2 regions of the Pseudoalteromonas sp. B131b genome follow, and region 1 is predicted to be linked to the other one. Evidence: predicted binding sites of a transcription regulator. Region 1 holds the regulator's gene; the other holds the start of a gene.
The links. The regulator ArgR, encoded in region 1, controls arginine synthesis, uptake and breakdown. The targets are predictions, from matches to a motif close to ANTGAATANNTATTCANT.
Positions count from the first base shown of each region.

Region 2: a site for ArgR is predicted at 4,032-4,049, ahead of gltB (glutamate synthase large subunit). Genes of this name have one in related genera too.

Region 1 is NZ_JARLUZ010000001.1:413,533-419,521, forward strand. It holds gene rpmA (50S ribosomal protein L27) at 1-113, opposite strand, end outside; gene rplU (50S ribosomal protein L21) at 130-441, opposite strand; gene ispB (octaprenyl diphosphate synthase) at 864-1,835, shown strand; gene mdh (malate dehydrogenase) at 1,920-2,852, opposite strand; gene argR (transcriptional regulator ArgR) at 3,078-3,545, shown strand; gene P4S65_RS02055 (Dyp-type peroxidase) at 3,559-4,458, opposite strand; gene P4S65_RS02060 (ABC transporter ATP-binding protein) at 4,507-5,556, opposite strand; partial or broken gene P4S65_RS02065 (ABC transporter permease) at 5,557-5,989, opposite strand, start outside.
Region 2 is NZ_JARLUZ010000001.1:2,449,121-2,455,109, reverse strand. It holds gene gltB (glutamate synthase large subunit) at 1-3,930, opposite strand, end outside; gene P4S65_RS11325 (efflux RND transporter periplasmic adaptor subunit) at 4,627-5,880, shown strand; gene P4S65_RS11320 (ABC transporter ATP-binding protein) at 5,923-5,989, shown strand, end outside.

The sequences.
Region 1 (5,989 bases):
ACAATGATGCTACCCGCTAGAACTGATTCGCCACCAAAACGCTTAACACCTAAGCGTTTGCTTTCTGAATCGCGACCGTTACGAGTACTACCAGCTGCTTTTTTATGTGCCATTTCTAAGTACCTCTAATTAAGCGCTAATGCTAGTGATTTTAACTTCAGTGAACCATTGACGATGGCCCATTTGCTTACGAGAATGCTTACGGCGTCTAAATTTAACAACCTTAATCTTCTCACCGCGACCATGTGAAACAACCTCAGCTGTTATCTTGCCACCGTTTACGAACGGTACACCGATCTCGATTTTCTCACCATCAGCAACTAAAAGTACTGAATCAAATTCTACTGCCGCACCAGTTTCAACGTCTAATTTTTCAAGACGAATCGTTTGACCTTCAGTCACACGATGCTGTTTACCACCACTTTGGAAAACCGCGTACATAATTAACTCCGTCTGTGCACCCTCAAATCGGTGCAACTAAAATATTCTTCGATAGGGCGCGAAGTTTACGCTAACGCGAAATAACTAGCAAGCCTATTTTGTAATTAAAATGAATAAAAAGTAGCTGCATTGAGAGTAATTCAATATTTCCCCCAGTTTATATTAATTGACCCTTTTGCCAAGTGCTTTTTAGCTGTTAAGCGAAATAAGTTAATGCGCTTAAATAGAGCTCTCGCTGTATAATATCTAAGCGCGACTCATATTGCATATTGGTTATCTATTAATCAGTTATCTCAACCAATTAAGCTCTTATTCAGTACTTTAATAGTGTTTTTTCAATCAATCGTCACAAAATATCGAGCTAGTGCATTTTTTGTTGTACAATCTGCGCCGTTCACACATAAAAATTGGCTCGGAGATCAATGGATATAAAAGCTATCCAGGCGTTAATCGAAAGCGATATGAATGACGTCAATCAACTTATACATGCGCAAATGCGCTCAGATGTGGCGTTAGTTAATCAGCTTGGTTTATATATAGTTAGCAGTGGCGGCAAACGTGTTCGTCCAATGCTCGCAATTTTAGCAGCCAAGGCGCTCGGTTATCAGGGTAAAGATCACATAACACTTGCAACAATTGTTGAGTTTATTCATACAGCAACGCTATTACATGATGATGTTGTAGATGAATCAAACTTACGACGTGGCACGCCTACTGCAAATGCTGAATTTGGTAATGCTGCTAGCGTATTGGTTGGTGACTTTATTTACACTCGCTCATTTCAGCTTATGGTTGGCCTTGGAAAAATGCAGGTTATGCAAGTACTTGCCGATGCAACAAACATTATTGCTGAAGGTGAAGTATTGCAGCTAATGAACTGCAATGACCCAGATACGACTGAAGCCAGCTATATGCAGGTTATTTACTCTAAAACGGCTAAATTATTTGAAGCAGCTACAGGCCTTGCTGCCATTATTACTGAGCAAGACCAAGCGACACTCGACGCATTAAACTTATACGGTATGCATTTAGGCACCGCGTTTCAGTTAGTGGATGATGTACTCGATTACAATGCGGATGCTGAGCAGCTAGGTAAAAACATTGGCGATGATTTAGCTGAAGGCAAACCAACCCTTCCGCTTATTTATGCTATGCAACATGGTAGCGAGCAGCAAACGCAACTTATTCGTGATGCAATAGAGCACAGTAATGGTATGGAGCATTTAGAAGAAATTTTAACTGCACTAAAACAAACTAATGCGCTTGAGTTTACAATGCAAAAAGCAGAGCTTGAGGCCGAAAAAGCCATTGCCTGTTTAGACTTTTTAGCTGAGTCTGACTATAAGCAAGCACTTATAAGCCTTGCCCGTATTGCGGTTGACCGCGACCACTAGTTTTAACTAGTTACACAGTGTGACATTAATTCTGAGCAATAAAAAGCCTGCAAATGCAGGCTTTTTTGTTGCTTAAACCGGCTATTACGCCATGAAATCAACACCTTCTTTAATGTCTTTTTTCAGAGTTTCAAGCATGTCATTTTTTGCTTTTGTTTCAAATGCGCTTAGTTCGCCGTAAGAAAGAATTTCTTCTACGCCGTTTTTACCTAAACGTACTGGATGTGCAAAGTACTCTGCATCGCCATTTTCAACAGCAACGTAAGCGTAATCTACAACTTCTTCACCTTGTAGGCCTTTAACTAAAGACATACAAAAACGCGCTGCAGCAGCACCCATAGATAGCGTAGCTGAACCACCGCCTGCTTTAGCATTTACAACTTCAGTACCCGCATTTTGAATACGTGGAGTAAGTGCAGCAACTTCTTCATCTGTGAAAGAAACACCTTCAACTTGAGAAAGTAGAGGCAGAATCGTTGTGCCTGAGTGACCACCAATTACTGGTACTTTTACAGTTGCTACGTCTACGCCTTTAAGTTCAGCAACAAATGCTTCTGAACGAATAACGTCAAGCGTAGTAATACCGAATACGCGTTTAGCGTCGTAAGTACCTGCTTTTTTGAATACTTCAGCAACAATTGGAACTGTGCCGTTTACTGGGTTAGTAATAATACCTACTAACGCTTTAGGACAGCTGGCAACAATGCCTTCTGCTAACGTTTTGATGATGCCAGCATTTACATTGAATAAATCAGCACGATCCATACCTGGTTTACGTGGCATACCCGCTGGGATAAGAACGATGTCAGAACCTTCAAGCGCTTTATTTAAATCGTCTGCGCCAAAGCCTGCAACTTTAACATCTGTTGGGATGTGAGAAAGGTCAACCGCAACACCTGGTACTACTGGTGCAACATCATAAAGTGATAATTCAGAGCCAGCTGGTAAGCCTGTTTTTAATAATAAAGACAACGCTTGGCCGATACCGCCTGCAGCACCTAATACAGCAACTTTCATTGGAATTCTCCGTCATTTGAGGTAGGAAATATTTGTGGCTCTTAAGATAATGAAATTAGCGACTAAAAACAAATTTATCCTGTCTATTTCAAGTATATTTTCGACCATAGTCGTAAACTTTTGTGATTTAACGCATCAAACTGGCAAGTTAACTAAACAACTGCTGCATAATTATTCATTATTGTGTAGAATTTGCAGCATAAATAACAAAAATGAATAAAGGCTATGCAACCACAAGATAAACAAGAAGCACTGGTAAAAGCATTTAAATCGCTTTTAAAAGAAGAAAACTTTGGCTCTCAAGGCGAAATAGTTGATGCGTTAAAAGAGCAAGGCTTTGACAATATAAGCCAAAGTAAAGTATCACGCATGTTAAGTAAGTTTGGCGCTGTACGCACACGTAATGCCAAACAAGAAATGGTTTACTGCTTACCTGCTGAAATGGGTGTACCTACGGCTAAAAGCCCATTACGCCAATTAGTAATCGACATTATGCACAACGAAATGATGATCATCATTCGTACCAGCCCAGGTGCGGCTCAGCTTATTGCACGTTTATTAGATTCATTAGGTAAAGCAGATGGCGTACTAGGAACTATTGCCGGCGATGACACTATTTTTATCGCCCCGGCTAAAATATCTGAAATAGACGTGACGCTTGAACGCGTTCGCATTTTATTTGATACGGTTTGATTATTAATCGTAATTAAATCTGTTTTAAAAATCCGACCGAAGGTGCAAAAAAAGCAGAACCCATATCGGCTTGAGTAAAATCAAGCCAGTGGTCGTAACAATCACCTTCGCCTAAACGGCTTTTAAGTATTTTTTCGAACGCGGTTCCTTTACATGCACATGTAATTGATAACATTCCCTGCTCATACACATCGCCATAAGGCATGCTTTGATTTAATAGTAGCGGTTGCCCGTCTTCATCTTTTAGCTCACTACGCGAAGCATGGCTGGTTTCGATCGCGGGGGTAATTAGTGTGTTATCAAGGCGCGTACGACCCATTATTTGCTCTTGCTCACTTAATGATAAATGCTGCCACACAGTTAAGTCATGCTTATAACGTTGTACATGAATATAACTTCCTTGATCTTCAAAGCTACCCGGTTTATTTATTAGTGCCGTCGCACGCTTTTTTCTACCATGAGCAGAATCGCCACCATAAATAAAGCCATTAAAGTCTCGTCCATCTAAAAAGCGAAAATTACGAACCTGCTCTACCAGCTCTACATCAGGAGCAAATAACTTTAATACTTGCAGGGCAAATAAATGGTTAACGTCTTCACGGTCAGAGCGAATTTGCACAAACAAATCACACGGTTGCACGCTCATTTGGTGATCGCTGTGATTTATATTAGGAAAGCTCTGTAATTCGCTTGGAATGTACTCCGGAAGGATATGTGGCCAATATTGCGCACCAATAGCGACCATACAAGAGAGCATTGATTCTGAAAACTGATCGCTAAATTCTTCTTCAATAGCGCTTACTTGCTTTAGTTTTACGCGTAGCGATTCATCTTGACCATCAAACACATTAAAAAATAAGTGCAAACCGTGTAAGTTTGCTTCAGCACAAATCCCTGATTGCGCTTGCGCCATTGTTATTCCTTAGTTTTATAGATAAAAACACAGCGAATAACAAATTAATTATGATTCGAAAAAGTTCACCGTGTGAGGTTTTATTTTTATTATAACCTGTTCATTTTTTTCAAATGATTGGTCATATTGTGCAGCAACTTCAACTTCTTGCTCAGCAATAACGACTGTGTAAACATACGCTGAACCAATAAAGCGACTACTTAATATTGTAGCTCGTTCACAGTGCCTGTCACATAGATTATCACTTACCAATTCAATCTGGTGAGGACGAACATATATTTTACCTACACTCGCTCTATGCTCATGTCCAATATATGATTTAACTAAGCCGAACGGTGTATTATATTCAGTTGTCGTTAATACTTCTGCCTCTAAGTATATGCCTTGACCCAGAAACTCTGCAACCTCCTTTGAGCTTGGGGCTGCAAAAAGCTGTTCTGGCGTGCCTTGTTGCGCAATTTTACCGCGATGCATAATGGCAAGTGTATCGGAAAAGGCAAATGCCTCTTCTTTTGAGTGCGTAACAAATACAGCAGAGACTTGTGTTGCCTTAATAATTCGACGTATATCGGCGATTAGCTCAAAGCGTACTTGTGTATCAATGTTTGAAAAAGGCTCATCAAGCAATAACAAACTAGGTTTATAAGCTAATGCGCGAGCAATCGCTACGCGTTGCTGCTGACCACCCGATAACTGATGAGGAAATCTATCGGCACAGCCAATTAAATGAACAAGCTTAAGCATTTCATCAACACGATGCTGCTTTTGGGCTTTACTCATTTTACTAAGCCCAAATGCGATATTATTTGCCACCGTTAAATGCGGAAACAATGCATAGTCTTGAAACATCATGCCGATGTTACGATGCTCAGGTGAGACAAATGATTGCTCATTACTCACTAATTTACCGTCTATAAAAATAGACCCTTGCTTGGCTTCAATTAAACCTGCAATGGCTTTTAATGTGGTTGTTTTACCGCAACCACTTGCACCGAGCAGACAAACAATTTCATCTTTGCCCACTGTTAAATCTAAATCGTGAATAACCTTTGTGCCGTTATAGTGATAGCTCACGCCTTGTAAAATTAAACTACTCATTTAACTACGTTGCTCCATAGAACGATTAATAAGATACAAAGGAATAAACCCGACAATAACAATAAATAATGCCGAAATTGAAGCAAGCTCTAACTGCTCGTCACTCACATACTGAAATACATGAGTTGCTAAGCTTTCAAAATTAAACGGTCTGAGCAATAACGCCGCAGGTAGCTCTTTCATGCACTCAATAAACACCAGTAATGCCGCCGTAAGTAGTCCACGGCGTAATAAAGGTAGATGTATTAAACGCAATGTTTGCCCTTGGCTTTTACCCATTGATTGACTTGCCATATCGAGTGATGGGCTAATGCGTAAAAACTCGATTCTATCGCTCCGTGTGCGATGGCATAAAACCTAACAATGTAAGCAATAATAATAGTAAGAATACTGCCTGTAAGCAGTAAACCTATATCTAAATTATATGGTTCGA
Region 2 (5,989 bases), 2.0 Mb from region 1:
TGGACGAATAACTAGCTTGCCACCAGCCATGCCCTTCCCTACGTAATCGTTAGCATCGCCAACCAATGTCATTTCAAGGCCACCTGCATTCCACACGCCAAATGATTGACCCGCAGTACCGTGTAATTCAATTACGACTGGATCCGCAGCCATACCTTGGTTGCCATATTTATCTGCAATATAGCCAGAAAGCATTGCACCAACCGATCTGTCTGTATTACAAATACGACTTACTAGCGAAATACCGCTTGAAGCGTCAATTGCTTCTTGCGCCTTAGCAAGTAGGCTTTCATTAAGCTTTCCTAAATAATGTGAGCTATTAGGCGCACTACAATAAAGTGTTTCACCAGTTGGGTTATTAGGCTGAGCAACTACAGAAGATAAATCAATTTTCTTCTGTTTTGCTGTTTTGCCTTCAATTGCTTCAAGTAAATCTAAACGACCAATTAAGTCAGTTAAGTTTACAACACCCAAGCTTGCCATAATTTCACGGGCTTCTTGCGCTATAAACTTAAAGTAGTTCATCGCCATTTCTGGTAGGCCGTGATAATGCTTTTGGCGAAGTGTTTCGTCTTGTGTTGCAACACCGGTCGCACAGTTATTTAAGTGGCAAATACGCAAGTATTTACAACCAAGGGCAACCATTGGGCCAGTACCAAAGCCAAAGCTTTCAGCACCTAGAATTGCTGCTTTAATAATATCTAAACCTGTTTTTAAGCCACCATCTGTTTGCAGGCGAATGCGATGACGAAGGCCATTTTCAACAAGTGCTTGCTGTGTTTCAGCAAGGCCTAGCTCCCATGGGCTACCGGCATATTTAACTGAAGTAAGTGGGCTTGCACCTGTACCGCCATCATAGCCAGAAATAGTAATTAAATCGGCATAGGCTTTAGCAACACCTGTCGCAATGGTTCCTACGCCAGGTTCTGAAACCAGTTTTACAGAAATAAGTGCTTTAGGGTTTACTTGTTTTAAATCGAAAATTAGCTGTGCTAAATCTTCAATTGAGTAAATATCGTGATGTGGTGGTGGCGAAATTAACGTAACACCTGGCACCGAATAACGAAGTTTAGCAATATATGGGGTTACTTTTTCACCTGGTAATTGCCCGCCTTCACCTGGTTTTGCACCTTGCGCTACTTTAATTTGAATAACGTCAGCACTGCGTAAGTAATGCGGCGTTACGCCAAATCGACCTGAAGCGACTTGCTTAATACGTGAATTTTTTTCGGTACCGTAACGCAGCTTATCTTCGCCGCCTTCACCCGAGTTTGAACACCCACCCAAGCGGTTCATCGCAATTGCTAGCGCCTCATGCGCTTCTGGCGATAAAGCACCAATACTCATTGCGGCCGAATCAAATCGTTTATAAAGATTTTCTGCAGGCTCGACATCATCAATGCTAATGCCGGTTTCCGGCAATCTAAGCGAAAGCATGTCACGTAGCGTAGCAATCGGACGATTATTAACGAGTTTTGCATACTCACTGTAATCGCTGTATTCACCAGAACGAACTGCTTTTTGTAGGGTTTGGATTACATCCGGATTATAAGCATGATATTCGCCACCATGAACATACTTAAACAAACCGCCGTGGCTTAATAATTTACGTTTACTTAAAGCAAGTTTATGTAGGCTCTGTTGATCGTCATCAAAATCGGTAAAACAGGCACCCTGTATACGACTTGCCACTCCTTTAAAACACATTTGTACAATAGCATCAGATAAACCAACCGCTTCAAACAACATTGAGCAACGATATGACGCAACCGTACTTATGCCCATTTTAGACATGATTTTATATAAGCCCTTGTTAATGGCTTTACGATAAGCAAGCGTTACTTCGCAATACGACTTATCAATAATTTTATTGTCGCTCATTGCAACTAACGATTCATACGCAAGGTATGGATAAATGGCAGTTGCACCAAAACCTAATAAAACTGCAAATTGGTGTGCATCGCGCACACTACCAGTTTCAATAATGATGTTCGATTCACAACGAAGATTATTATCAACAAGACGATTTTGCACCGCGCCCACAGCCATAGCTGCTGGAATAGGTAAATTCGTTTCATCAAAGTTGCGGTCTGTTAGAACAAGCATAATACAGCCCGATGCTGCTTTTTTCTGCGCAATATCACAAATTCGCGATACTGCTTTTTCCAATCCTTCTTCAACTGTATACGTAATATCAATTTTACAGTAGCTGTAATGTGCTTCATCAGCATTTAATAATTGCTGCATGTCTGCGTACATTAAAATTGGCGTATCAAACTGTAGGCGCTTAGCGTGGCCTGTTGTTTCGTTAAATACATTTTGCTCACTACCAATACATGTCGCAAGTGACATTACATGATTTTCACGCAGTGGATCGATAGGTGGGTTTGTTACTTGCGCAAATTTTTGGCGGAAGTAATCATAAAGTGAACGATGCCCTTCACTAAGCACAGCAAATGGCGTGTCATCACCCATTGAGCCTGTTGCTTCTTGGCCGTTTTCACCCATTACACGAATAACGCTATCAAGCTCTTCGTTGGTATAACCAAACATTTTTTGATATTTAGCTAGCGTTTCATTATCAAAAGAACGATTACCGGCATCTTGCTCAGTAAGTTCTTCAAATGGAACTAAACGTTTAACGTTTTCTTCAAGCCATGACTTGTAAGGATGGCGAGATTTTAAATCTTGATCGATTTCATCCGAGTGCCAAATTTTGCCAAGCTTAGTATCAATAACTAATAATTCACCTGGACCAACACGACCTTTCTCAACTACTTCATCAGCAGTGTAATCCCAAATACCCACTTCTGATGCAAGCGTAATAAAGCCATCTTGTGTAATTACATAACGTGCTGGGCGGAGTCCATTACGGTCAAGGTTACACGCCGCAAAACGACCATCCGACATTACAATACCTGCCGGACCATCCCATGGTTCCATATGCATAGAGTTAAAGTCGTAAAATGCACGTAGATCATCGTCCATTGCACGGTTTTTTTGCCATGCAGGTGGAACGAGCATGCGCATCGCACGGAATAAATCCATGCCGCCAGCTAAAAACAGTTCAAGCATATTATCTAAGCTTGATGAATCAGAACCAGTTTCGTTTACAAACGGTGCCGCTGTTTGTAAATCAGGAATAAGTGGTGACGCAAACTTATAAGAACGCGCACGTGCCCATTGGCGGTTACCTTCAATGGTATTAATTTCACCATTGTGTGCTAAATAACGAAAAGGTTGAGCAAGAGGCCAACGCGGTTGAGTATTAGTAGAAAAGCGCTGATGGAAAACACAAATCGCACTGGTCATACGAATATCAGCTAAATCTAGGTAAAAGTTAGGTAAATCTGCAGGCATCATAAGGCCTTTATAGATAGTAACTAATCCAGATAAGCTTGCAATATAAAAAGCTTCATCATCAACAATACGCTTTTCAGCGCGACGACGCGCTACATATAAGCGTCGCTCTAAATCTTTAGAGCGCCAACCTTCTGGCGCACTAACAAAAATTTGTTCAAACCCAGGTAATTGTTGTACTGCTATAGGACCTAACATTGATGGGTCGGTTGGCACTACGCGCCAACCTAAAATATTTAGCGTTTCTTTTTCTAATTCTTCGCTAAGTATTTGTTTTGCAGCTTGTGCTAAAACAGGGTCTGAATTTAAAAAAATCATACCTACGGCATAATTTTTACCTAAGTGCCAATTGTTCTCAGCCGCAATAGCACGAAAAAAGCTATCTGGTTTTTGTAATAATAAACCACAGCCATCGCCTGTTTTACCATCGGCAGATATACCGCCACGGTGCTGCATGCGATCAAGCCCCGTAATAGCAGTACGAATAAGCCTATGACTAGCTTGACCATTAACTTGGGCTATTAAGCCAAAGCCACAATTTTCTTTTTCTAATTTTGAGTCGTATAACATAGACCCCTCCCCTTGCTGCACTGTTAGCGTGGATGAACTGCTCGACGATTTGCTAACAGACGGACAAAACTAGCCTCTATCGTAAATAGAGTCAATAGCATTTTGAATACATATTCACATTCTTGAATATTTCTCACTTCATAGCAAGATTTCTTTTTCATCATTATTTTTAACATTTAGTCGTATATTAGGCGTTATTTTTTCATGACACTGGTGTCAAGTTTAACATTTTGTAAAAACAACCAAGTCAAAAGCTACAGCTTACGTAAACGTAAAGCCCTCATTCGGTGAATAAATATTCAACATACACCGATAAAGTTAGTTAACATTTAGATAGTTTTGTGTTATTTCCGTAATTTTGAGGCTTAACCTCTCTGCTTTTTACTGGTCATTAGTATAGTTATTAATATTTGTGGCATTTTTAATCTCTTAATAGTGAATTTTTATTTACTAATGCGTCCACTGCGGACACTTTTATGTCCGCGGACATATAAAAAACACATAAAATAAAATTTAATCATCTAATTACAGTAAGTTACGCTTTGGCATGCTAATCGTATAGAGCTATACACATTCGTTAAGTGGAATAATTATGTTTATGCTTAGTTTATTTTTGATATCTCCTATTGTCGCTATTTGCACCGCAGTTTTTTTCTACTGTGTGAAAAATATATAAAAGCCGTGTAGGAGAGCCTAATGATGAAAGATACCAGCGCACAAGACGTACAAGTAAAGGCACCTATAAACTATAAAAAATACGCGATCATCACTGCGGTTATTTTCATTGCAGTCTCTACAATTGCTTATATTTTTTTAACAAGTCATAGCGCTAAAAGCTCTATTAGCCGCTCAAAAATACAGGTTGCCAAAGTACACGTTAAAGCGCTCATTCGAGACATTGCCGCCAGTGGTAAAATTGTTGCTGCTAATGCTCCTAAAATATACAGCCCAGAACGTGGTTTTATAGATTTAAAAGTAAAGGCTGGCGATACAGTAAAGCAAGGGGGCACACTTGCTCTGCTGCAAAGCCCTGAGTTAACTAACGAATTAAAGCAACAGGAGTCTGTACTTAAACGACTACAAGGCGAGCAGCAAAGGCAGCATTTGCAAGCAAGACGCCAAACACTCACTTTAAATAAAACACTTGATATGGCACAAGTTGAGCTTAACGCCGCTGAGCGCGAAAATCGCCGGGCGCAGTTATCAATACAAAAGCACTTAATTAGCCAAATTGATCTTGAAAAAGCAGTTGATGATTTATCACGTGCAAAGCTCACATATAAGCATGCACAACAAGAGGTATTACTTGCAAAAGACACGCTCGCCTTTGAACTACAAGCAGCTAAAAGTGATGTAACCCGCCAGCAACTTATTGTTGATGATTTAATCAGAAAAGTAAGCAACCTATCTATTAAAGCTACCGTTACTGGGATCGTGGGTAACCTACTTGTGCAACAAAAAGCCGCAGTGACGCAAAGCCAACCTCTTATGACACTCGTCGACTTAAGTAATTTCGAAGCGGAACTTCAAGTACCTGAAAGTTACGCCAACGAATTAGGACTCGGTATGGAAGTAGAGCTTAAGTTAGGCAATGAAACAGTGATGGGGAATTTATCCGCCATATCACCAGAAGTTAATAATCGTGAAGTAACAGCACGCGTCCGATTTAAAGGTGTTACTAACAACATTCGTCAGAACCAACGCTTAACTGCACGTATTTTACTCGACAACCGAGAAGGTGTAATGCAAGTAAAGCGTGGTGCATTTATGCAGCAAGGCGGAATTATAGCTTATAAAGTCGATGGCAATATCGCAAAGCGTATACCTATTACAATAGGCGCCACCAGCATTAATGCGGTTGAGCTTTTGAGCGGACTAAAAGAAAACGATGAAATTATTATTTCAAGCTACAGCGACTTTAAGCAAGCCGATACGATTTTATTAAATTAAACAGACGTTCTCAACCAACGCTAAAAATAATTAGGAACCCCCATGTTACAAATGAACAATGTAAGTAAAGTATATCAAACAGAAATGGTACAAACCCACGCGCTTCGAG